Regions from separate parts of the Streptomyces sp. NPDC050211 genome, predicted to be linked through region 3. Evidence: riboswitches for the same ligand, from Rfam matches in the RefSeq annotation. Region 3 holds a riboswitch; each other region holds the start of a gene.

Evidence for each region. Region 3 has a riboswitch for cobalamin ahead of AB0I98_RS11500 (ribonucleoside-diphosphate reductase subunit alpha). Riboswitches for the same ligand answer to the same signal wherever they lie in the genome.
Region 1: it holds a riboswitch for cobalamin, as region 3 does, so the genes downstream of both, AB0I98_RS39950 (cobalamin biosynthesis protein) here and AB0I98_RS11500 (ribonucleoside-diphosphate reductase subunit alpha) in region 3, are expected to answer to the same signal.
Region 2: it holds a riboswitch for cobalamin, as region 3 does, so the genes downstream of both, metE (5-methyltetrahydropteroyltriglutamate--homocysteine S-methyltransferase) here and AB0I98_RS11500 (ribonucleoside-diphosphate reductase subunit alpha) in region 3, are expected to answer to the same signal.
Region 4: it holds a riboswitch for cobalamin, as region 3 does, so the genes downstream of both, AB0I98_RS04705 (iron ABC transporter permease) here and AB0I98_RS11500 (ribonucleoside-diphosphate reductase subunit alpha) in region 3, are expected to answer to the same signal.

What each region holds. Positions count from the first base shown of each region.
Region 1 covers NZ_JBFALC010000063.1:38,783-43,769, reverse strand. The annotation lists gene AB0I98_RS39955 (cobyric acid synthase) at 1-405, opposite strand, end outside; gene AB0I98_RS39950 (cobalamin biosynthesis protein) at 402-1,343, opposite strand; cobalamin riboswitch at 1,445-1,577, opposite strand; gene AB0I98_RS39945 (hypothetical protein) at 1,695-1,916, opposite strand; gene AB0I98_RS39940 (inorganic phosphate transporter) at 1,956-3,191, opposite strand; gene AB0I98_RS39935 (lysozyme) at 3,336-4,085, opposite strand; gene AB0I98_RS39930 (class II aldolase/adducin family protein) at 4,282-4,987, shown strand, end outside.
Region 2 covers NZ_JBFALC010000003.1:31,113-36,099, reverse strand. The annotation lists gene metE (5-methyltetrahydropteroyltriglutamate--homocysteine S-methyltransferase) at 1-1,793, opposite strand, end outside; cobalamin riboswitch at 1,944-2,172, opposite strand; gene AB0I98_RS04165 (SpoIIE family protein phosphatase) at 2,171-4,030, opposite strand; gene AB0I98_RS04160 (methyltransferase domain-containing protein) at 4,073-4,762, opposite strand; gene AB0I98_RS04155 (SigE family RNA polymerase sigma factor) at 4,923-4,987, shown strand, end outside.
Region 3 covers NZ_JBFALC010000008.1:193,639-198,625, forward strand. The annotation lists gene mctP (monocarboxylate uptake permease MctP) at 1-1,072, shown strand, start outside; gene AB0I98_RS11495 (GNAT family N-acetyltransferase) at 1,147-1,647, shown strand; cobalamin riboswitch at 1,670-1,829, shown strand; gene AB0I98_RS11500 (ribonucleoside-diphosphate reductase subunit alpha) at 1,951-4,317, shown strand; gene AB0I98_RS11505 (ribonucleotide-diphosphate reductase subunit beta) at 4,317-4,987, shown strand, end outside.
Region 4 covers NZ_JBFALC010000003.1:152,582-157,568, reverse strand. The annotation lists gene AB0I98_RS04705 (iron ABC transporter permease) at 1-995, opposite strand, end outside; cobalamin riboswitch at 1,041-1,187, opposite strand; gene AB0I98_RS04700 (DUF397 domain-containing protein) at 1,164-1,352, opposite strand; gene AB0I98_RS04695 (helix-turn-helix transcriptional regulator) at 1,334-2,167, opposite strand; gene AB0I98_RS04690 (hypothetical protein) at 2,284-2,490, shown strand; gene AB0I98_RS04685 (hypothetical protein) at 2,487-2,702, shown strand; gene AB0I98_RS04680 (hypothetical protein) at 2,731-2,862, shown strand; gene recO (DNA repair protein RecO) at 2,859-3,605, shown strand; gene AB0I98_RS04670 (isoprenyl transferase) at 3,642-4,475, shown strand; gene AB0I98_RS04665 (transcriptional repressor) at 4,515-4,931, opposite strand.

The DNA of each region.
Region 1 (4,987 bases), on a different contig from region 3:
CCCCTCACAGATCACCGCGTCATACGTGCCCCGCAACTCGGCAAGACAGTCGAGCACGGTCCCGAGCAGCCGCTCCTGCCGCCCCCCGTGATATCCCCGCGCGCTCAGCTCGCCCACGGGCTTCCCCATGAGCACGACCTGACTGCTCTGCTCGCCACCGGGCTTGAGCAGCACGGGATTCATCAGCGCGGTCGGCTCGACACGACAGGCCTGCGCCTGCATGGCCTGCGCCCGCCCGATCTCCGCGCCCCCCCGGGTCACGAACGAATTGAGGGACATGTTCTGCGCCTTGAACGGCGCGACCTTGACCCCCTGCCGCACCAGCCACCGGCAGATCCCTGCGGTGACGACGCTCTTGCCGGCGTCGGAGGTGGTGCCGGCGACGAGGAGTCCACCGCCCGTCATGACGTACGCCCCTTCACGATGCGGCGCGCGGCGACACAGACGCCGAGCGCGAGCCAGCCGACGCGCCGGGACAGTCGTACGGCCGCTTCGATGTCCTGCGTACCGACGGTCCGCCCGGCCCCGTTCAGTACGGGCCGGTGCTCGACCCGGCCGCCGTACGACAGCGTCCCGCCCAGCCGCACGCCCAGCGCCCCGGCGAACGAGGCCTCCACGGGCCCGGCGTTGGGGCTCGGGTGCTGGGCGGCATCGGTGCGCCAGGCTCGTACGGCCGCACGGGGGTCACCGCCGGCGACGGTGGCGAGTACGGCGGTCAGCCGCGATCCCGGCCACCCCGCCATGTCGTCGAGCCGGGCCGAAGCCCAGCCGTACCGCCGGTACTTGGGCGACTTGTGCCCCACCATGGCGTCGAGCGTGTTCACGGCCCGGAATCCGACGAGCCCGGGAACACCCCCCACAGCGCCCCACACCAGCGCCCCCACGACGGCATCGGAGGTGTTCTCGGCGACGGACTCCACAACGGCCCGGGCGATCCCGTCCGCATCGAGCGCCTGCGGATCCCGCCCGCACAGATGCGGCAGCCGCGCCCGCGCACCCTCGACGTCCCCCGCCTCCAGCGCACGCCCGATGCCCCGGGCCTCCCGGGCAAGCGAAGTCCCCCCGACGACCGCCCAGGTGGCGGCGCCGGTCAGGGCGACGGAGGCGGCAGGGGACGTACGTACGACACGAGCGGCGAGCGCCCCGACGGCCACGGCGCCACCGGCGCACACGGCGGTGTGCAGCGCGCCCCATCCGCGATGGTCGCGCCACAACACCTTTTCCACGGCCCCGGCGACCCGCCCGAACGCGGCGACCGGATGCCCCCGGCGCGGATCGCCGAGCAACAGGTCGCCGAGGAGTCCGGCGGCGGCGCCGTACGCGAAGTCGCGATCGGCACGCATGGAGCTCAGCCGACCGCGGGGTCAGACAGAGACCTGGTACTGCACCTCGAACGGCAGCCGAGCATCGCGATATGTCCTCACTCAGGGTGTCCACGCCCTGGTTCGACGAGACCGGCGGCGAGAGTTCCTGGCTCCCGGGGCTTTCTACCCCGGTGACAGTGGCGGGACCGCGCCGGATTCACACCGGCTTCCTCTTCTGCCGCCGTACATGGCCCCGGCAGTCCACCACGGGGTTGGAAGGGCCGTCAACTTGCCGTTGACCTGCGGCGGGAGAGTGTGCTGAGGCCCACACACAGGTTGGGTGCGGGACGGTGGTCCGTCCCGCACCCGGGTGCTTGCACGTGCCGCGTGTCAGGCGACGATCAGATAGATCCCATAGCCCACCGCCGCCGCGCAGGCCGCGAAGCAGGTGTACGCGCCGGTGACCGCGAGTGCGGCGGAGTCGCCCTGGGACACGGCGCGTTCGCGGCGGGAGAGGCCCGCGACGCCGAGGGTGAACAGGGACACGAGGGCCACGGTGACCACGAGGCTGACGCCGAAGACGGAGCCGAGGGCCGCCCAGTCGATCTTCATGTTGCTGCTTTCTGGATAAGCCGGGTGGGGGAAACCGGGTCAGACCGTGGCCTGCGAAGGCGCCGGTTCGGAGGCCGGGGCGGGGATCGTGGCCGTCAGCTCGTCGGTCGCCGTGCCCGTGGGCGGCGGGGTCACCGCGGCGATCGCCGTCGTCACCACGCCGGCCGGTTCCTCCGTCGTGTCGTTGACGTTCGTGTGGTCGACGACCTCGCGGCGGGAGCGCTGCCAGATCGCGGCGCTGGAGGCGATCAGGAAGACGGCGACCAGGGCGGTGCCCCAGCTGCCGAAGCCGGTCACGTACTCCGCGATCGCTCCGACCAGGGCCGCCGCCGGCAGTGTCAGGCCCCAGGCGACGAACATCCGGGTGGCCGTGGACCAGCGGACGACGCCGCCCTTGCGGCCGAGGCCCGCGCCCATCACCGCGCCGGAGACGGAGTGCGTGGTGGAGAGGGAGAAGCCGAGGTGGGACGAGGCCAGGATGACCGTGGCCGCGCTGGTCTGGGCGGCGAAGCCCTGCTGCGGCTGGAGGTCGGTCAGGCCCTTGCCCATGGTGCGGATGATGCGCCAGCCGCCGAGGTAGGTGCCGAGCGCGATGGCCACGCCCGCGGAGAGGATCACCCAGGTGGGAGGGTTCGAGCCGGGGGCGATGGCGCCGCCGGTGACCAGGGCGAGGGTGATGATGCCCATCGTCTTCTGCGCGTCGTTGGTGCCGTGGGCCAGGGAGACCAGACCGGCGGAGGCGATCTGCCCGGCGCGGTAGCCCTTCGCGGCCGCCTTGCCGTCGGCCTTCTTGCCGAGCGAGTACGACAGCCGGGTGGCGAGCAGCGCGGCGATGCCCGCGACGAGCGGGGCGGCGATCGCCGGGATCAGCACCTTGGTGACGAGCACGTCGCCGTGGACCGCGCCGACGCCGGCCGAGGCGATGGTGGCGCCGATCAGACCGCCCATGAGGGCGTGCGAGGAACTGGACGGGAGGCCGACCAGCCAGGTCAGCAGGTTCCAGAGAATCGCGCCGACCAGGGCGGCGAAGATGACCTCGGGTCGTATGCCGGTCTCGTCGACGAGCCCCTTGGAGATGGTGTTGGCGACCTCCACCGAGAGGAAGGCGCCGACGAGGTTGAGGACGGCGGACATCGCCACCGCGACCTTGGGTCTGAGCGCACCGGTCGAGATGGTCGTGGCCATCGCGTTGGCGGTGTCGTGGAAACCGTTCGTGAAATCGAACGCGAGAGCGGTGATCACCACAATCGCGAGGATCAGCGAGAAGCTTTCCATTTACCCAGGCAATCGTTCGAGGTCGTTGGCCGGTTGAACGTAGGTAACCTGGATGAACGGAAGATGAACTAGGAAGGGCCGCACGGTGTCCTGGCGTGGCGGTTGTCGCACCGCCGGACGCGCGCGGCCCAGACATCCCAAGGGTTAGGAGCCTCGGGCAAACTTCTTCAGCTGGGACAGGGACCCATTGAAGAGATTCTGGTCACCCGGCAGGCTGCCGCTGTTGTCGTACTGCCAGAACGTCCAGACCCCCCAGCCCGCCGGCAGCGTTCCCGCCGTCGACGAGTTGTAGCGGGCGACCCACAGCGCGTGGTTCGAGGCGAAGGCCCGGCTGCTGCCGGTGCATGTGTTCCACCAGTGGGCGGTCGTGTAGATCACCGGGCGGCGTCCGGTGAGCCGCTTGACCTCGTTGCTGAACGACTTGATCCAGGCGACCATCCTGGAGTTGCTCATGTTGTAGCACTTGTGCCTTTTGTCGTACGGGTTGTACTCGATGTCGAGCGCCGGCGGCAGAGTCCAGCCGTCCGCCCGCCAGGCGCCGCCGTTGCGCACGAAATGGGCGGCCTGGGTCTTGCCCGACGACTTGTTGGGCAGCGCGAAGTGGTAGGCCCCGCGGACCAGGCCGGCGCTGCGCGAGCCGTTGTACTGCTGGCCGAAGTACGGGTTGCGGTAGGTGTGGGACTCGGTCGCCTTGACGTAGACGAACTTGGCGCCCTTGCTCGCCGCGCTCCTCCAGTTGACGTTCTTCTGGTGCGAGGAGACGTCGTGTCCCTTCGGCTTGCTCGCGGCGAAGGCCGGAACCTCGGTGAGGGCGATTCCCCCGACGGTCAGCGCCGTCACGGAGGCCGCTATCACCTGGGCGCGGCGACGGAACGGTTTGCGATCACGAGCCATATTTCCCCCCGGAATGGCGACGTGCACGTCAAATCCCCCAGAGAGTACTGGTACGTCCTTGGGCGCTCATCGATCTCCGGCCAAGCCAGGAGCGAGGGGGTTACGTCCCTGTATGCACCCTTCCGGAGGTCGGTCCTCCGCCCTAAAGTGCCCCCGCCTGACGGCGGGTTGACGCCGCGCCTGGCAGGATCGCGGCATGGCTGAGCAGCGGCGGGATCAGGGAGACGGGCGGGAGGCCCGGGAGGGGTCACAGGTTGTGGGGGAGCGATGGGGGAGGGGTGTGCTCCAGGAGGAGGTGCGCGCCTGGGAGGAGCTCGTCGCCACCGCCCGCCGGACCGTGGCCGACGGGCTCGTCGTCGGCACGTCCGGCAATGTCTCGCTGCGCGTCGGGGACACGGTCCTGGTCACACCGTCGGGCGTTCCCTACGACCGCCTCACGCCGGACGACGTGACCGGCGTCGACCTCGACGGCCGGCAGGTGCTCGGCACCCTCGTCCCGACCAGCGAGCTGCCCATGCATCTCGCCGTCCACCGCACGACCGACGCCCGCGCCGTCGTCCACACCCACGCCGTCCACGCCACGGCCGTCTCCACCCTCGTCACCGAGCTCCCGGCGATCCACTACATGACCGGCGCGCTCGGCGGACCCGTCCGAGTCGCCCCATATGCGACGTACGGCAGCGACGAGTTGGCCGAGAACATGCTCCAGGCCCTGACCGGCCGCTCCGCCTGCCTCCTCCAGAACCACGGCACGATGGCCTACGGCACCACCCTCGACCAGGCCTACGACCGCACAGCCCAGCTCGAGTGGATGTGCCGCCTCTGGCTCACGGCCTCCTCGGTGCCGGGCCTGTCCCCGAGCCTGCTGTCGGAGGAGCAGCTGCGGGAGGCGGGGGAGAAGC
Region 2 (4,987 bases), on a different contig from region 3:
TCGCGCAGCGCCAGCGCGACCTGCCGGGCCGTCTCGCCGAGCGGCTGGTCGTCGCGGACGAAGGACCAGGCGAGCATGGTGACCGGTCCCGTGAGCATGCCCTTGACGGGGCGCGAGGTGAGGGACTGGGCATACGTCGTCCAGCGCACCGTCATCGGCTCGGGCCGGGAGATGTCGCCGGCCAGGATCGGCGGGCGGACGTAGCGGGTGCCGTAGGACTGGACCCAGCCGTGCTGGGTGGCGAGGTAGCCGGTGAGCTGCTCGGCGAAGTACTGGACCATGTCGTTGCGTTCGGGCTCACCGTGCACCAGGACGTCCAGGCCGGTCTTCTCCTGGAAGGAGATCACCTCCTGGATCTCCGCCCTGATCCGGTGCTCGTAGCCGGCCGTGTCGATCCGGCCCGCCTTCAAGTCCGCGCGCGCCGCACGCAGTTCGCCGGTCTGCGGGAACGAGCCGATGGTGGTGGTCGGCAGCGGCGGCAGGCCGAGGTGGGCGCGCTGGGCGGCGGCCCGCTCGGCGTACGGCTGGGAGCGTCGGGCGTCGGCGGCGGTGACGGCCGTGGCGCGGGCCCGTACGGCCGGGTCGCGGGTGATGGGGGAGTTGGCGCGGGAGGCCAGGTCGGCGCGGTTGGCGGCGAGTTCGGCGGTGATCGCGTCGGTGCCGCGGGCGAGGCCCTTGGTGAGGGTGACGATCTCGGTGGTCTTCTGCCGGGCGAAGGCGAGCCAGCGCAGGATCTGCGGCTCGATGTCCCGCTCGGCCGCCGTGTCGAGGGGGACGTGCAGCAGGGAGCAGGAGGCCGCGACGTCGACCCTGTCGGCCAGGCCCAGCAGGGTGCCGAGCGTGGTGAGCGATGCCGACAGGTCGTTGACCCAGATGTTGCGGCCGTCGACGACACCGGCGACCAGCCGCTTGCCGGGCAGCCCGCCGACCGCGGCGAGGGCGTCCAGATTGGCGGCGGCGGCCTCGGTGAAGTCCAGCGCGAGCCCGTCGACCGGGGCCTTGGCCAGCACCGGCAGCGCGTCGCCGAGCCGGTCGAAGTACGAGGCGACCAGCAGCCTCGGCCGGTCGGTGAGGGCGCCGAGCTCCCGGTACGCCCGCTCGGCGGCGTTCAGTTCGGCCGGGGTGCGGTCCTGGACGAGGGCGGGCTCGTCCAGCTGCACCCACTCGGCGCCGGCGGCGCGCAGGTCGGCGAGGACCTCGGCGTACACCGGGAGCAGCCGGTCGAGGAGGGTGATGGGGTCGAAGTCGGCGGCCACGCCGGGGGCGGGCTTGGCGAGCAGGAGGTAGGTGACGGGGCCGACCAGGACCGGACGCGCCGTCAGACCCAGGGCGAGGGCTTCCTTCAGCTCGGCGACCTGCTTGGCGGAGTCGGCGGTGAACACCGTGTCCGGGCCCAACTCCGGGACCAGATAGTGGTAGTTGGTGTCGAACCACTTCGTCATCTCCAGCGGCGCCACGTCCTGGGTGCCGCGCGCCATGGCGAAGTAGCCGTCCAGGGCGTCCGCTTCGACGGCGGCCCGGTGCCGCTCGGGGATCGCGCCGACCATGACGGTGGTGTCGAGGACGTGGTCGTAGTACGAGAAGTCACCGGTCGGCACCTCGTGGATGCCGGCCCCGGCCAGCTGCCGCCAGTTGCCGCGCCGCAGTTCGGCCGCGGTGGCGCGGAGGGCGTCGGCGGTGACGCGGCCCTTCCAGTAGCCCTCGATCGCCTTCTTCAGTTCCCGGTGCGGGCCCTGGCGGGGGTAGCCGTACACGGTGGCCCGTGCTGCCGCGGCTGCGGGCTTGCTTGTCACGGAGATCTCCTTCGCGAGATGAATCCCTGAGATCCCGGAGACGGGACGAGAACGCGAAGGGTGACCAACCGGACGGCAACGGCCACTGGCCGTCCGCTCGGTGGTACGCCGACCCGCCCTCGAGGTCACCGGGATGTCCGCGCACGAGTGGTTCGCACACGGGCAGTTGGCAGGTCTTCGGACTCACGGGCACGTCTCCTCGTCGTACGAGGAGACATCTACTGGCCGTCGCTTCCCAGGTCCGCTTCATGGACCCAGTGCGTATGACGGCGGTCGTTCCCGTTCACCGCTGCGGGGCAGTCCCGGATTCCCACCGGGTTCCCTCTTGCGACGCATCCCGCCTGGCGGACGGGGGCGAACCAGCTGCGTCGGCCAGCTTAACCCGCAGGGGGCAACGGCTGCTCGAACCACACAACCTTGCCCGTGCTCACCCGAGTTGCCCCCCAGCGCTCGGACAGCTGGTCGACCAGGAACAGCCCGCGTCCGCCCTCGTCGCTCAGCCGGGCGTGGCGCATCCTCGGCACCACGGGCGAGTCGTCGCCGACCTCGCAGCGCAGCACGTCCGTGCAGAGTAGCCGCAGGGTGATCGGGCGGGAGGCGAAGCGCACGGCGTTGGCCACCACCTCGCTGACCATCAGCTCGGTGGATTCGAGCAGGTCGTCGAGGCCCCAGCCGTGCAGGGTCCTGCGAGTCAGCCGGCGGGCCTGGCGCGCGGTCTGCGGGCGCGGCGCCATGTACCAGTAGGCGACGGTCTCCGGCAGGATGCCCTCGAACCGGGCCGCTAGCAGCGCGATGTCGTCGTCGCGGTCACCGGCGCCCAGGGTGCCGAGGGCCTGGTCGCACAGGTCTTCCAGGGTCGGCGGCGCGGATCCTGAACCGGTCGCGCGCAGCCGGGCGCAGAGCCGCTCCACGCCGGTCATGACGTCCGAGTCGCGGGACTCGACCAGGCCGTCGGTGTACAGCAGCAGGGTCGCCCCGCCCGGCGCGTGTGTCTCGACCGACTCGAATCCACCGCTGCCGACACCGATCGGCGCTCCGGGCGGGACGTCCAGCACCTCGACGCCGCCGTCGGGACGCAGCAGCACCGGCGGCAGGTGGCTGGCGCTGGACGCGATCAGCCGGTGCAGGACGGGGTCGTACAAGGCGTACAGGCAGGTCGCGGTGTGCTCGCTGCCCAGGCGTGCCGCCTGCTCGTCGAGGTGGTGCAGCACCTCGTCCGGGGGCAGGTCGAGCCCGGCCAGGGTCTGCACGCTGGTCCGCAGCTGGCCCATGATCGCGGCCGAGGTCATGGAGTGGCCCATCACATCGCCGATCACCAGGGCCACGCGATTGCCGGGCAGCGGGATCGCGTCGTACCAGTCCCCGCCGACCTGCGCGGTCCGCGAGGCCGGCAGATAGCGGCTGGCCAGCCGGACCCCGGGCGGCTCCGGCAGCGACGGCGGGAGCATCGTGCGCTGCAACGTGTCGGCGACGGATGCCTCACGCTCGTACAGCATCGCCTTGTCCAGCCCGAGGGCGGTGTGGGTGGCGAGCTGGGAGGCCACCAGCAGATCGTCGCCGGTGAAGTCGGGCCGGTCGAGTCCGCGGATCAGGACGACGCTGCCCAGGGCGTGGTTGCGGCCGTGCAGCGGGGCGATGATCAGCCGTCGCCCGGGCGGTGCCGACCAGGGCATGTGCACCCTCCCGAGCAGCTCGGCCGCCGCCGGGGCGACGCCCGGGTCGTTGCCGAACACCGGCCGTCCGTCCTGCAGCAGCTTGGCGAGCAGTCCGGTGGCGGCCGGGTGTACGACCTCGGCCGCCTGGAGGGTGTGCGCGCTCGGCGCGGGCGGTCCGGAGCCCTGCTCGGCGGGGGTCCGGAGGGACGCGTGGTCCATGGTGTGCAGCCGCAGGATCTCCGGGGCGGCGCCGATCTCGTCGCCTATCGGCAGGGGAGCGTACAGGTGGACGAACGCGGTGTCGGCGAAGGCCGGGACGGCCGCGCGGCACAGTTCGTACAGCGTCTCGTCGAGGTTCATGCCGCGGGCGATCTGCCGGGTCGCGGCGTCGAGATAGCGGAGCCTGTCGGTCTGCGGCGGGGTGGCGTCTGGTCCGGCGGGAGCCTCGGCGGCCGGCAGGCGCACGGTCACCCCGCGGTTGTCGGAGCCGGACGGCTGCGGCCGATGCATGAGAGCGGCGGGTTCCTGCGCGCCGGGCGCCGGACCCCCGGTGTCGTCACCGGTTCCGAGCTGCTTCGTCATGCGTGTCCTTCCGGGCGTGCGGCCCGCGCCCCGGCGAGCGGATCAGGAGCCGTCGGGCGTGCGCCGGCAGTGCAGGAAGATCTGCACCTCGGGCTGGATGTCGGCGACCGCCGGCGCGTAGGTGTACGAGGACTCGTCGCCGATCTCGAAGCCCGCCGCCTCGACGACCTCGCGCAGCTCGTCCCTCAGATAGCCGGAGACGCGGATGCTCCTTCCGATGAAGGGGATCGAGAAGTCGTCCACATCGGCCTCCACCATCGACAGGGCGAGCAGGCCGCCCGGACGCAGCAGATGACGGACGGTGCGCAGGGCGAGAGGGATCTCCGCGCGCGGAAGCATGAGCAGGGAGAAGAACGCGGCCACGCCGTCGAAGCGGCCCAGGTCCAAGAGGCCGCCGGGCCGCAGATCCGCGATGTCCGCCTGATGGAACTCCCCGGTGGGCACATGGTCGCGGGCCAGCGCGACCATCCCGTCCGACAGGTCCACCCCGACGACGTCGAAGCCCGCCTCCGCCAGCTGGCGCGCGGTCGGGAGCCCGGTGCCGCACCCCAGATCCAGCACCCGGGACCCGGCCGGCAGAGAGCCGATGAGCCACGCGGCCGCCGCGACCTGCCCTTCCTTGTGCGGGAAGGCCTCGTCGTAGCGATTGCCGATGGCATCGAACGCCTCGGCCTGACCGGTGCGGTCCCGCCGTAGCGTTTCGTAGTCGAGCCTGTCGCCAGGGTTGCTCACCACGTCTCCTCCGGTGCCTTATGCGTCAGTTTTTCACATTCACTCGTTTATGTGCATGTTTCGCTGTGATCCAGATCACCGGCTGTGAATGCAGCGTGAAGGGGCTGTCAGTGCCTTCTCCCTTGTGTAGGCGAGCCGGCGAGAACTGGGGACAGCGCGGATGGAACAAGATCGGGCCGGTGAGTTCGACGAGTTCGTGGCCGCCCGCTGGTCGGGGCTGTTCCA
Region 3 (4,987 bases):
GTACTCCTCGGGTCTGCGGGCCCCGGCGCTGATCGCGTTCGTGAAGGACGCGCTGATCTACATCGTCATCGCGGTCGCGGTCATCTACATCCCGATCAAACTGGGCGGGTTCGACGACATCTTCGCCAAGGCGAGCGCCGCGTTCAGCCAGACCAACCCGGCGACGGGCGCGCCACGCGGTGCGACGGTGCCGGGCGACGCGACCCAGTGGACGTACGCCACCCTGGCCCTCGGCTCGGCGCTCGCGCTGTTCATGTACCCGCACTCGGTGACGGCCGTGCTCTCCAGCCGCAGCCGTGACGTCATCCGCCGCAACTCCACGATCCTGCCGCTGTACTCGCTGATGCTGGGCCTGCTCGGTCTGCTGGGCTTCATGGCGATCGCGGCCGGAATCAAGGTGGAGAACGGCCAGTTGGCGATCCCGCAGCTGTTCGAGACCATGTTCCCCGACTGGTTCGCGGGCGTGGCCTTCGCGGCGATCGGCATCGGCGCGCTGGTACCGGCGGCGATCATGTCCATCGCGGCGGCCAACCTCTTCACCCGCAACATCTACAAGGACTTCATCAAGCCTGACGCCACGCCGGCGCAGGAGACCAAGGTCTCCAAGCTGGTGTCCCTGCTCGTGAAGGTGGGCGCACTGGTCTTCGTCCTGACCATGGACAAGACGGTCGCGATCAACTTCCAGCTCCTCGGCGGCATCTGGATCCTCCAGACCTTCCCGGCCCTGGTCGGCGGCCTCTTCACCCGCTGGTTCCACCGCTGGGCCCTGCTCGCCGGCTGGGCGGTCGGCATGATCTACGGCACAGTCGCCGCGTACGGCGTCGCCTCCCCGACCCAGGACCACTTCGGCGGCTCCAACAAGGAGATCCCCGGCATCGGCGAGATGGGCTACATCGGCCTCACGGCGTTCGTCCTGAACCTCGTGGTGACGGTCGTCCTCACCTTCGCCCTGAAGGCGATGAAGGCCCCCGAGGGCGTGGACCAGACAAGCCCGGAGGACTACACGGGCGAGGCAGGCGACCCGGGAGTCAAGACGGAACTGCCTCCGGCGACTGCCGGCGCCGTTCACTGAGCTGTACGTCAGAGCACGGGCCGTCGGAGAAATCCGGCGGCCCGTTGTCGTACCTGTCCGGCACACTCACCTGCATGGACATAGTGATCCGGCCCGTAGAACCCACCGAATACGGAGCCCTCGGCGACATCACAGCCCAGGCCTACCTCCAGGACGGCCTCCTGACCTTCGGCGAGAGTGACTGGTACCTGGGCGAACTGAAAGACATCGCGAAGCGCGCCGCCGACGCCGACGTCCTCGTGGCCACACAGGGCGACCAACTCCTCGGCGGAGTCACCTTCGTCCCCTCCCCCGGCCCCATGGCCGAACTCGCCCGCCCCGGAGAAGCGGAGATCCGCATGCTCGCCGTGGCTCACGCGGCCCGCGGCAAAGGCGCCGGAGAAGCCCTCGTACGAGCCTGCGTCGACCGGGCGAGAACCGCGGAGCGCACCGCCGTCGTCCTGTCGACCCAGCGCACCATGCACGCCGCCCACCGCATCTACGAGCGTCTCGGCTTCACCCGCGCCCCCGAACGCGACTGGAACCCGATCCCGGGCACCGAGTTCACTCTCCTCACCTATGAATTGACGCTCTGAAGTCACCGCGACACAACATATAGGGGTGTCACCAGAACCCGGCACAAGATGTATGCTCATGCTCGCTGTCGCCGCAGGGGAATCCGGTGCGAATCCGGAACTGTCCCGCAACGGTGTACTCATGCGTGTTCATACACGTATGGGAGTCAGTCCGAGGACCTGCCGACAGCGCGCCCGGCCACCCGGCCGGTGCGCCCGACGTCCGGGCCTCGTGGAATGGGCCGGTGGGCGCGACGCCATGTGCGCTCGTGTGCTGCCCCCTGCCCTCCGCAAGGCCCCGTGCCGAGCGAGGGAGAGCCCCACGTGACCATCGCGCCAGCCGAACCGGCCTCAGCGATCCAGGACACCGACGGTCCGGGAACCGCACTGCTGCGGACCCTGACCGAGCTGACCGCCGACCTCCCCGACGCCGACCCCGGCCGGGTCGCCGCCGCCGCGCTGCGCGGCAAGTCGGCCCGAGCGGACGAGTCGGAGTTGCGCGAGCTGGCCACCGAGGCCGCGGCCGGCCTCATCTCGGAGGACCCCGCGTACTCCCGGCTGGCCGCCCGTCTCCTGACGATCAGCATCGCCGCCGAGGCGGCCTCGCAGGGCGTCACGTCGTTCTCCGAGTCGGTCGCCGTCGGCCACCGCGAGGGCCTCATCGCCGACCGCACCGCCGAGTTCGTACGGCTGCACACGGCCCGCCTGGACCATCTGATCGACCGTGCGGCCGACGACCGCTTCGGCTACTTCGGCCTCCGCACGCTCCACTCCCGCTACCTCCTCCGGCACCCCCTCACCCGCAAGGTGATCGAGACGCCCCAGCACTTCATGCTGCGCGTCGCCGCCGGTCTCGCCGAGGACGACAGCGCGAGGTCCGTCGACGAAGTCGCCGCGCTCTACGGGCTGATGAGCCGCCTCGACTACCTCCCCTCCTCCCCCACCCTCTTCAACTCCGGCACCCGGCACCCCCAGATGTCGTCCTGCTACCTCCTCGACTCCCCCAAGGACGAGCTGGACTCCATCTACGACCGCTACCACCAGGTGGCCCGCCTCTCGAAGCACGCGGGGGGCATCGGCATCGCCTACTCCCGCATCCGCTCCCGCGGTTCACTGATCCGCGGCACGAACGGGCACTCCAACGGCGTCGTCCCGTTCCTGAAGACCCTGGACGCCTCGGTCGCGGCCGTGAACCAGGGCGGCCGGCGCAAGGGCGCGGCGGCGGTGTATCTGGAGACCTGGCACTCCGACATCGAGGAGTTCCTGGAGCTGCGCGACAACACCGGTGAGGACGCCCGCCGTACGCACAATCTGAACCTCGCGCACTGGGTCCCCGACGAGTTCATGCGCCGGGTGAACGCGGACGGGGTGTGGTCCCTCTTTTCCCCCGCCGACGTGCCCGAACTGGCCGACCTGTGGGGCGAGGAGTTCGACGCCGCCTATCGGAAGGCGGAGGCCGCGGGGCTCGCGCGCAAGACCATCCCGGCCCGTGACCTGTACGGCCGCATGATGCGTACCCTCGCGCAGACCGGCAACGGCTGGATGACCTTCAAGGACGCCGCCAACCGCACCGCCAACCAGACCGCCGAGCCCGGCCATGTCGTCCACTCCTCCAACCTCTGCACAGAGATCCTGGAGGTCACGGACGACGGCGAGACGGCGGTGTGCAACCTGGGTTCGGTCAATCTCGGCGCGTTCGTGAACGACGGGGACATCGACTGGGAGCGGCTGGACGAGGCGGTCCGCACCGCCGTCACCTTCCTGGACCGCGTCGTCGACATCAACTTCTACCCGACCGAGCAGGCAGGCCGCTCCAACGCCAAGTGGCGCCCCGTCGGGCTCGGCGCGATGGGCCTCCAGGACGTCTTCTTCAAGCTGCGTCTGCCCTTCGACTCACCCGAGGCCAAGGCCCTCTCCACCCGCATCGCCGAGCGCATCATGCTGTCTTCCTACGAGGCCTCCGCCGACCTCGCCGAGCGCAACGGGCCCCTCCCCGCCTGGCAGAAGACCCGTACCGCCAAGGGTGTCCTGCACCCCGACCACTACGACGTCGAGCTGACCTGGCCCGAGCGCTGGGCGGCCCTGCGGGACCGTATCGCCGAAGTCGGTCTGCGCAACTCGCTGCTCCTGGCCATCGCACCCACCGCGACCATCGCCTCCATCGCCGGTGTGTACGAGTGCATCGAGCCGCAGGTCTCCAACCTCTTCAAGCGCGAGACCCTGTCCGGCGAGTTCCTCCAGGTCAACTCGTACCTGGTGAACGAACTCAAGGCGCTCGGCGTCTGGGACGCCCGCTCGCGGGAGGCGCTGCGTGAGTCGGGCGGCTCGGTGCAGGACTTCGCCTGGATCCCGGCGGACGTAAGGGCGCTGTACCGCACCGCGTGGGAGATCCCGCAGCGTGGACTCATCGACATGGCCGCCGCCAGGACCCCGTTCCTGGACCAGTCCCAGTCCCTGAACCTCTTCCTGGAGACGCCGACCATCGGCAAGCTCTCCTCGATGTACGCGTACGCCTGGAAGTCCGGGCTGAAGACGACGTACTACCTGCGCTCGCGCCCGGCGACCCGGATCGCCCGCGCGGCACAGGCCCAGGCTCAGCCTGAAAAGACTGTCCCCGTCCAGCAGGTGACCTCTGAAGACGCCGTCGCCTGCTCCCTGGAAAACCCCGAGTCCTGCGAGGCCTGCCAGTAATGACCACCCGTAATCAAAATCTCCTCGACCCGGGCTTCGAGCTGACCCTGCGCCCCATGCGCTACCCCGACTTCTACGAGCGCTACCGGGACGCCATCAAGAACACCTGGACCGTGGAGGAGGTCGACCTCCACTCGGACGTCACCGACCTCGCCAAGCTCACGCCCGCCGAGCAGCACCTGATCGGCCGCCTCGTCGCCTTCTTCGCGACGGGTGACTCGATCGTCGCCAACAACCTGGTGCTGACGCTCTACAAGCACATCAACTCCCCCGAGGCGCGGCTGTACTTGAGCCGCCAGCTCTTCGAGGAGGCCGTGCACGTCCAGTTCTACCTGACGCTGCTGGACACCTACCTGCCCGATCCGGAGGACAGGGCCGCCGCGTTCGACGCCGTGGAGAGCATCCCGTCCATCCGCGAGAAGGCCGGATTCTGCTTCAAGTGGATCAACGAGGTCGAGAAGCTGGACCGCCTGGAGACACAGGCCGACCGGCGCCGTTTCCTGCTCAATCTCATCTGCTTCGCCGCGTGCATCGAGGGCCTGTTCTTCTACGGTGCCTTCGCGTACGTCTACTGGTTCCGCAGCCGGGGTCTGCTGCACGGCCTGGCGACCGGCACCAACTGGGTGTTCCGCGACGAGACGATGCACATGTCCTTCGCGTTCGACGTGGT
Region 4 (4,987 bases), on a different contig from region 3:
CCGACCACCGCCGTGATCACCCCGACCGGCAACTCCGCAGGCGCCAGCAGCAGCCGGGACAGCACATCCGCCCACACCAGCAGTACGGCCCCGGCGAGCGGCGCGACGGCCAGCACCCGCCGGTGATCGGCGCCCACCAGCATCCGTACGACATGCGGCACCATCAGCCCGACGAACCCGATCGCCCCACTGACCGCGACGACCGTCCCGGTCACCGCCGCCGTGACGAGGAACAACTCCCGCCGCAGCCGCCCGGGTTGCACCCCCAGCGTCGCCGACGTCTCGTCCCCCATCGCCAGCGCGTTCAGGGCCTCCGCCCGCCACCGCAGCCACACCCACCCGGCGACGACCGTCACGGCGGCGATCGGCACCCGCGGCCACGTCGCCCCGCCCAGACTCCCCAGCAGCCACATCATCGCCGACCGGGCCGCCTCGCCCCGGGCCGCGCCGAACACCATCACCGTGGTCAGCGCCTCGAAGCCGTACGCCAGCGCCGTCCCCGTCAGGATCAGCCGCAGCGGCGTCAGCCCGTGCGTCGCGGAACGCGCCACGCCGTACACGATCGCCATCGCGACCAGCGCCGAGCAGAACGCCGACACCGACAGCGCCCACACCCCGAGCCCCGCGAACGCCCCGAGCAGGATGACCGCGTTGGCCCCCACAGCGGCACCGGACGAAATCCCCAGCACGAACGGATCGGCCAGCGCATTACGCACCATCGCCTGCACGGCCACCCCAACCGTCGCAAGCCCCGCCCCCACGACGGCAGCGAGCACGACACGCGGCAGCCGGATCTCCCAGACGATCGTGTACGACGCCACGTCCGCGGAGTGAATGGTTCCCCCGGTGAACCCGGCCCCGAGGAAACGGAGGACGTCACCCCAGCCGACCCCGGCGGCACCCAACCCGACGCCGGCGACAAGGGAGACGAGGAGCAGGATCGCGAGGGCAGCGACGAGCAACGGCACGGTTGTTCGGCCTGGGGAGGGGCGCACGCTCGGCGGTCCTTCGCCTCGGCTCGCAGTCCTCGGCGAGCGGTCAATGGGCTGGCAACCGCCTGCGGGTAATCGGGCTTGCACGTCGGCCCAAGGGGCTCACGCACACACCGTTGCGGGTCAGCGCCGGACTCTCACCGGACTTCCCCCGCAGGAGGCTCGGGGAGACTAGCAGGCCCGGATGAAAGCCACCCAGGCGGCTTCGCCGATGAGGAGTGCGGGGCCGCCGGGGTTCTTGCTGTCGCGGACGGGGACGACACCGGGGACTCCGTCGGCGACCTCGACGCACTCGCCGCCGTTGTCGTCGCTGTACGTGCTTTTGCGCCAGCGCGCGTTGGTCAAGTCGTACTCGCGCATCGTCTGTGATCCTCCGCCACCGATTCGATCAGGGCCAGGGACGCCTCCGGCGGCAGCGCGGCGGCCCTGAGCAGATCGTATGCCCCCTGTACGCGCTTCACTAGGGCCGGATCGTCCAGCAGGTTCCCCGAATACACGGCCTCTGTATAGGCGGTTGGCGGTGCGTCCTCGAACTCCATGAGCTGCACCATCCGGCCCATGAGGGGGTACGCACCAACAGCGGTCGGGAGCACCTGAACCAGCACCTTCCGCTGCCGTACCAGCGCTGCGATGTGGTCCAACTGCTGAGCCATCTCGGCTGCACTGCCGACCGGAATGCGCAGCACGTGTTCGTGCAGGATCGCCCAATACACGGGCCCTGTAACGTCGTCCAGGATCTGCGCCCGTTCGATGCGCGCCGCGATCTTCTCCTCGATGTGGGCGTCGGTGGCGAAGGGGTTGCTCGCAAGCGTCACTGCTCGTGTGTACGCGGCGGTCTGCAGGAGGCCCGGCACAAGCGTCGGCGCGAACGTGCAGATCTTCGTCGCCAGCCGCTCCAACTCCGCCGCCCTCGCGAAGTAATCCGCATACCGCTTGTCGTCAATCAGCTTCCGGCACAGCCGCTCGAAAATACCGTCGGTTTGCAGCACCTCATCAATCCGCTGGGCGATATCCAACTGCGGCTTTCGAATCGCCTGCTCGAACTGCCCGATATAGGCGCCCGAGACGAAGACGCGCGCCCCCAACTCGACCTGAGTGAGCCCCCTATCCTCCCGGTGCCGCTTCAGTTCCGTGCCGAAGAACTCCCAGGCCGCCTGACGTGAACCGTTGGCCACAGTTCAACCCCCTTGTACTGCCCCACACTTGTAGAGCACAGACTCCTGCCGAGTGTAGATGTGGTGCGCCACCCTTGAGATGTGAAGCGTAAAACCCGAAAAGGGAGGGGAACCACGTGAAGGCACAGCACTCGGCGCTCTGCGTCGAAGAGGCGGAGGAAGCAGTGAAGGAATTGCGGGCAGCATTGAAAAACGCAGGAATCATTCTGCCGTCCCTGCGGATCGACCCGGCGAGTCTCGCGCGGGAGGCGCCCTGTCCGCTCGTCGAATTGGGCCGCTGTTCCGTGGAGGCCGCGCTGCGACTCACGGCGGCTGTGCGGTGAGGCCGCCGGTCGGGTCGTATGTCGTGGACACCCGCAACGGGAGGCTCGGCATCGTCATGGGGCATGAGGGGCCCTATGTCCAGCTGAGACCGTACGGCGGCGGCAGGGAGTGGGACGCGGAGCCGGGCGCGGTGCGCCAGGCCACCCCGGCCGAGCGGCTCAGCGCGGCGACCGCGTACGCCAACGCCCGCAGCCGGGGTGAGGTCCCTTGAATGGGGCTGCGGCTGCGAGAATGGGCTCATGAGTCTGTTCCGCGACGACGGCATCGTCCTGCGCACCCAGAAGCTGGGCGAAGCGGACCGGATCATGCTGTGCTCGCCCGGGGGACACCCCCCGGACCCCCGGCCGGAAACCCGCGGGGGTGAGCGATGAGTCTCTTCCGGGACGACGGCATCGTCTTGCGGACGCAAAAGCTCGGGGAAGCCGACCGCATCATCACCCTGCTCACCCGCGGTCACGGGCGGGTACGTGCCGTGGCCCGTGGGGTGCGGCGGACGAAGTCGAAGTTCGGGGCGCGGCTGGAGCCCTTCTCCCATGTGGATGTGCAGTTCTTCGCGCGGGGGAGTGAGCTGGTCGGGCGCGGGCTGCCGCTGTGCACGCAGAGCGAGACCATCGCTCCGTACGGTGGCGGGATCGTGAGCGACTACGCCCGCTACACCGCCGGGACGGCGATGCTGGAGACCGCCGAGCGCTTCACCGACCACGAGGGCGAGCCGGCGGTCCAGCAGTATCTGCTGCTCGTCGGCGCCCTGCGCACGCTCGCCCGGGGCGAGCACGCCTCCCACCTCGTCCTGGACGCGTTCCTGCTCCGCTCGCTCGCCGTCAACGGGTACGCGCCCAGCTTCAGCGACTGCGCGAAGTGCGGGCTGCCCGGGCCGAACCGGTTCTTCTCCGTGGCCTCCGGCGGCTCCGTCTGCGTCGACTGCCGGGTGGGCGGCAGCGTCGTACCCTCGCCGCAGACCCTGGAACTCCTCGGCGCGCTGCTTACGGGAGACTGGGAGACCGCGGACGCGTGCGAGCCGCGGTATGTGCGGGAGGGCAGCGGGCTGGTCTCCGCCTACCTGCACTGGCACCTGGAGCGCGGGCTGCGCTCACTCAGGTACGTAGAGAAGTAGAGACACAGGCGCACGGAGCGAGGAGACGAGAAACACATGGCCGTACGCGGGTTCCTGGGGCGTCAGCGCCGCGAGTACAAGACGCCGGAGCCGCACCCGTCCGGTGCCCGCCCGCCGAAGCTCCCGGGCGAGCTGATCCCCCGCCATGTGGCGATCGTCATGGACGGCAACGGACGCTGGGCCAAGCAGCGCGGGCTGCCGCGGACCGAGGGCCACAAAGTCGGTGCCGAGCGCGTGCTCGACGTGCTGCAGGGCTCGATCGAGATGGGCGTCCGATCGATCTCGCTCTACGCCTTCTCCACCGAGAACTGGAAGCGCTCGCCCGACGAGGTGCGCTTCCTGATGAACTTCAACCGCGACTTCATCCGCAAGTCCCGCGACCAGCTCGACGAGCTGGGTGTGCGGGTGCGCTGGGTGGGGCGGATGCCCAAGCTGTGGAAGTCCGTTGCCAAGGAACTCCAGATCGCCCAGGAGCAAACCAAGGACAACGACAAGCTGACCCTGTACTTCTGCATGAACTACGGCGGGCGCGCGGAGATCGCCGACGCCGCGCAGGCGCTGGCGGAGGATGTGAAGGCCGGGCGGCTGGACCCGTCCAAGGTCGACGAGAAGACCTTCGCGAAGTACCTGTACTACCCGGACATGCCGGACGTGGACCTCTTCCTGCGGCCCAGCGGCGAGCAGCGCACCTCCAACTACCTGCTCTGGCAGAGCGCGTACGCCGAGATGGTCTTCCAGGATGTGCTGTGGCCGGACTTCGACCGCCGCGACCTGTGGCGCGCGTGCCTGGAGTTCGCCTCGCGGGACCGGCGCTTCGGCGGTGCGATCCCCAACGAGGAGCTGCTGGCCATGGAGGGCAAGCAGGAGTGAACGGCTCTGGGGCGTCCCGTGCGGGGCGCCCCAGCTGCGTTACGCGGTGGCTGCCGCGCACTCCGCGCAGGTGCCGAAGATCTCCACCGTGTGTGCCACGTTGACGTAGCCGTGCTCCTCGGCGATCGCGTCCGCCCACTTCTCGACGGCCGGGCCCTCGACCTCGACGGCCTTGCCGCAGACGCGGCAGACGAGGTGGTGGTGGTGTTCGCCGGTGGAGCAGCGGCGGTAGACGGACTCGCCGTCGGAGGTGCGCAGGACGTCGACCTCACCGGCCTCGGCGAGGGACTGCAGGGTGCGGTAGACCGTGGTGAGGCCGACGGAATCGCCCTTGTGCTTCAGCATGTCGTGCAGGTCCTGCGCACTGCGGAACTCGTCGACCTCGTCGAGCGCCGCCGCCACGGCGGCACGCTGCCGGGTGGCTCGGCCCTTCACCGGCTGTCCAGCGGTCGTCACCGGTTCCTCCTTTTTGCTCGGTCGCCTCCGGGCGCTTGCGCCGGTGTCGACCGAGC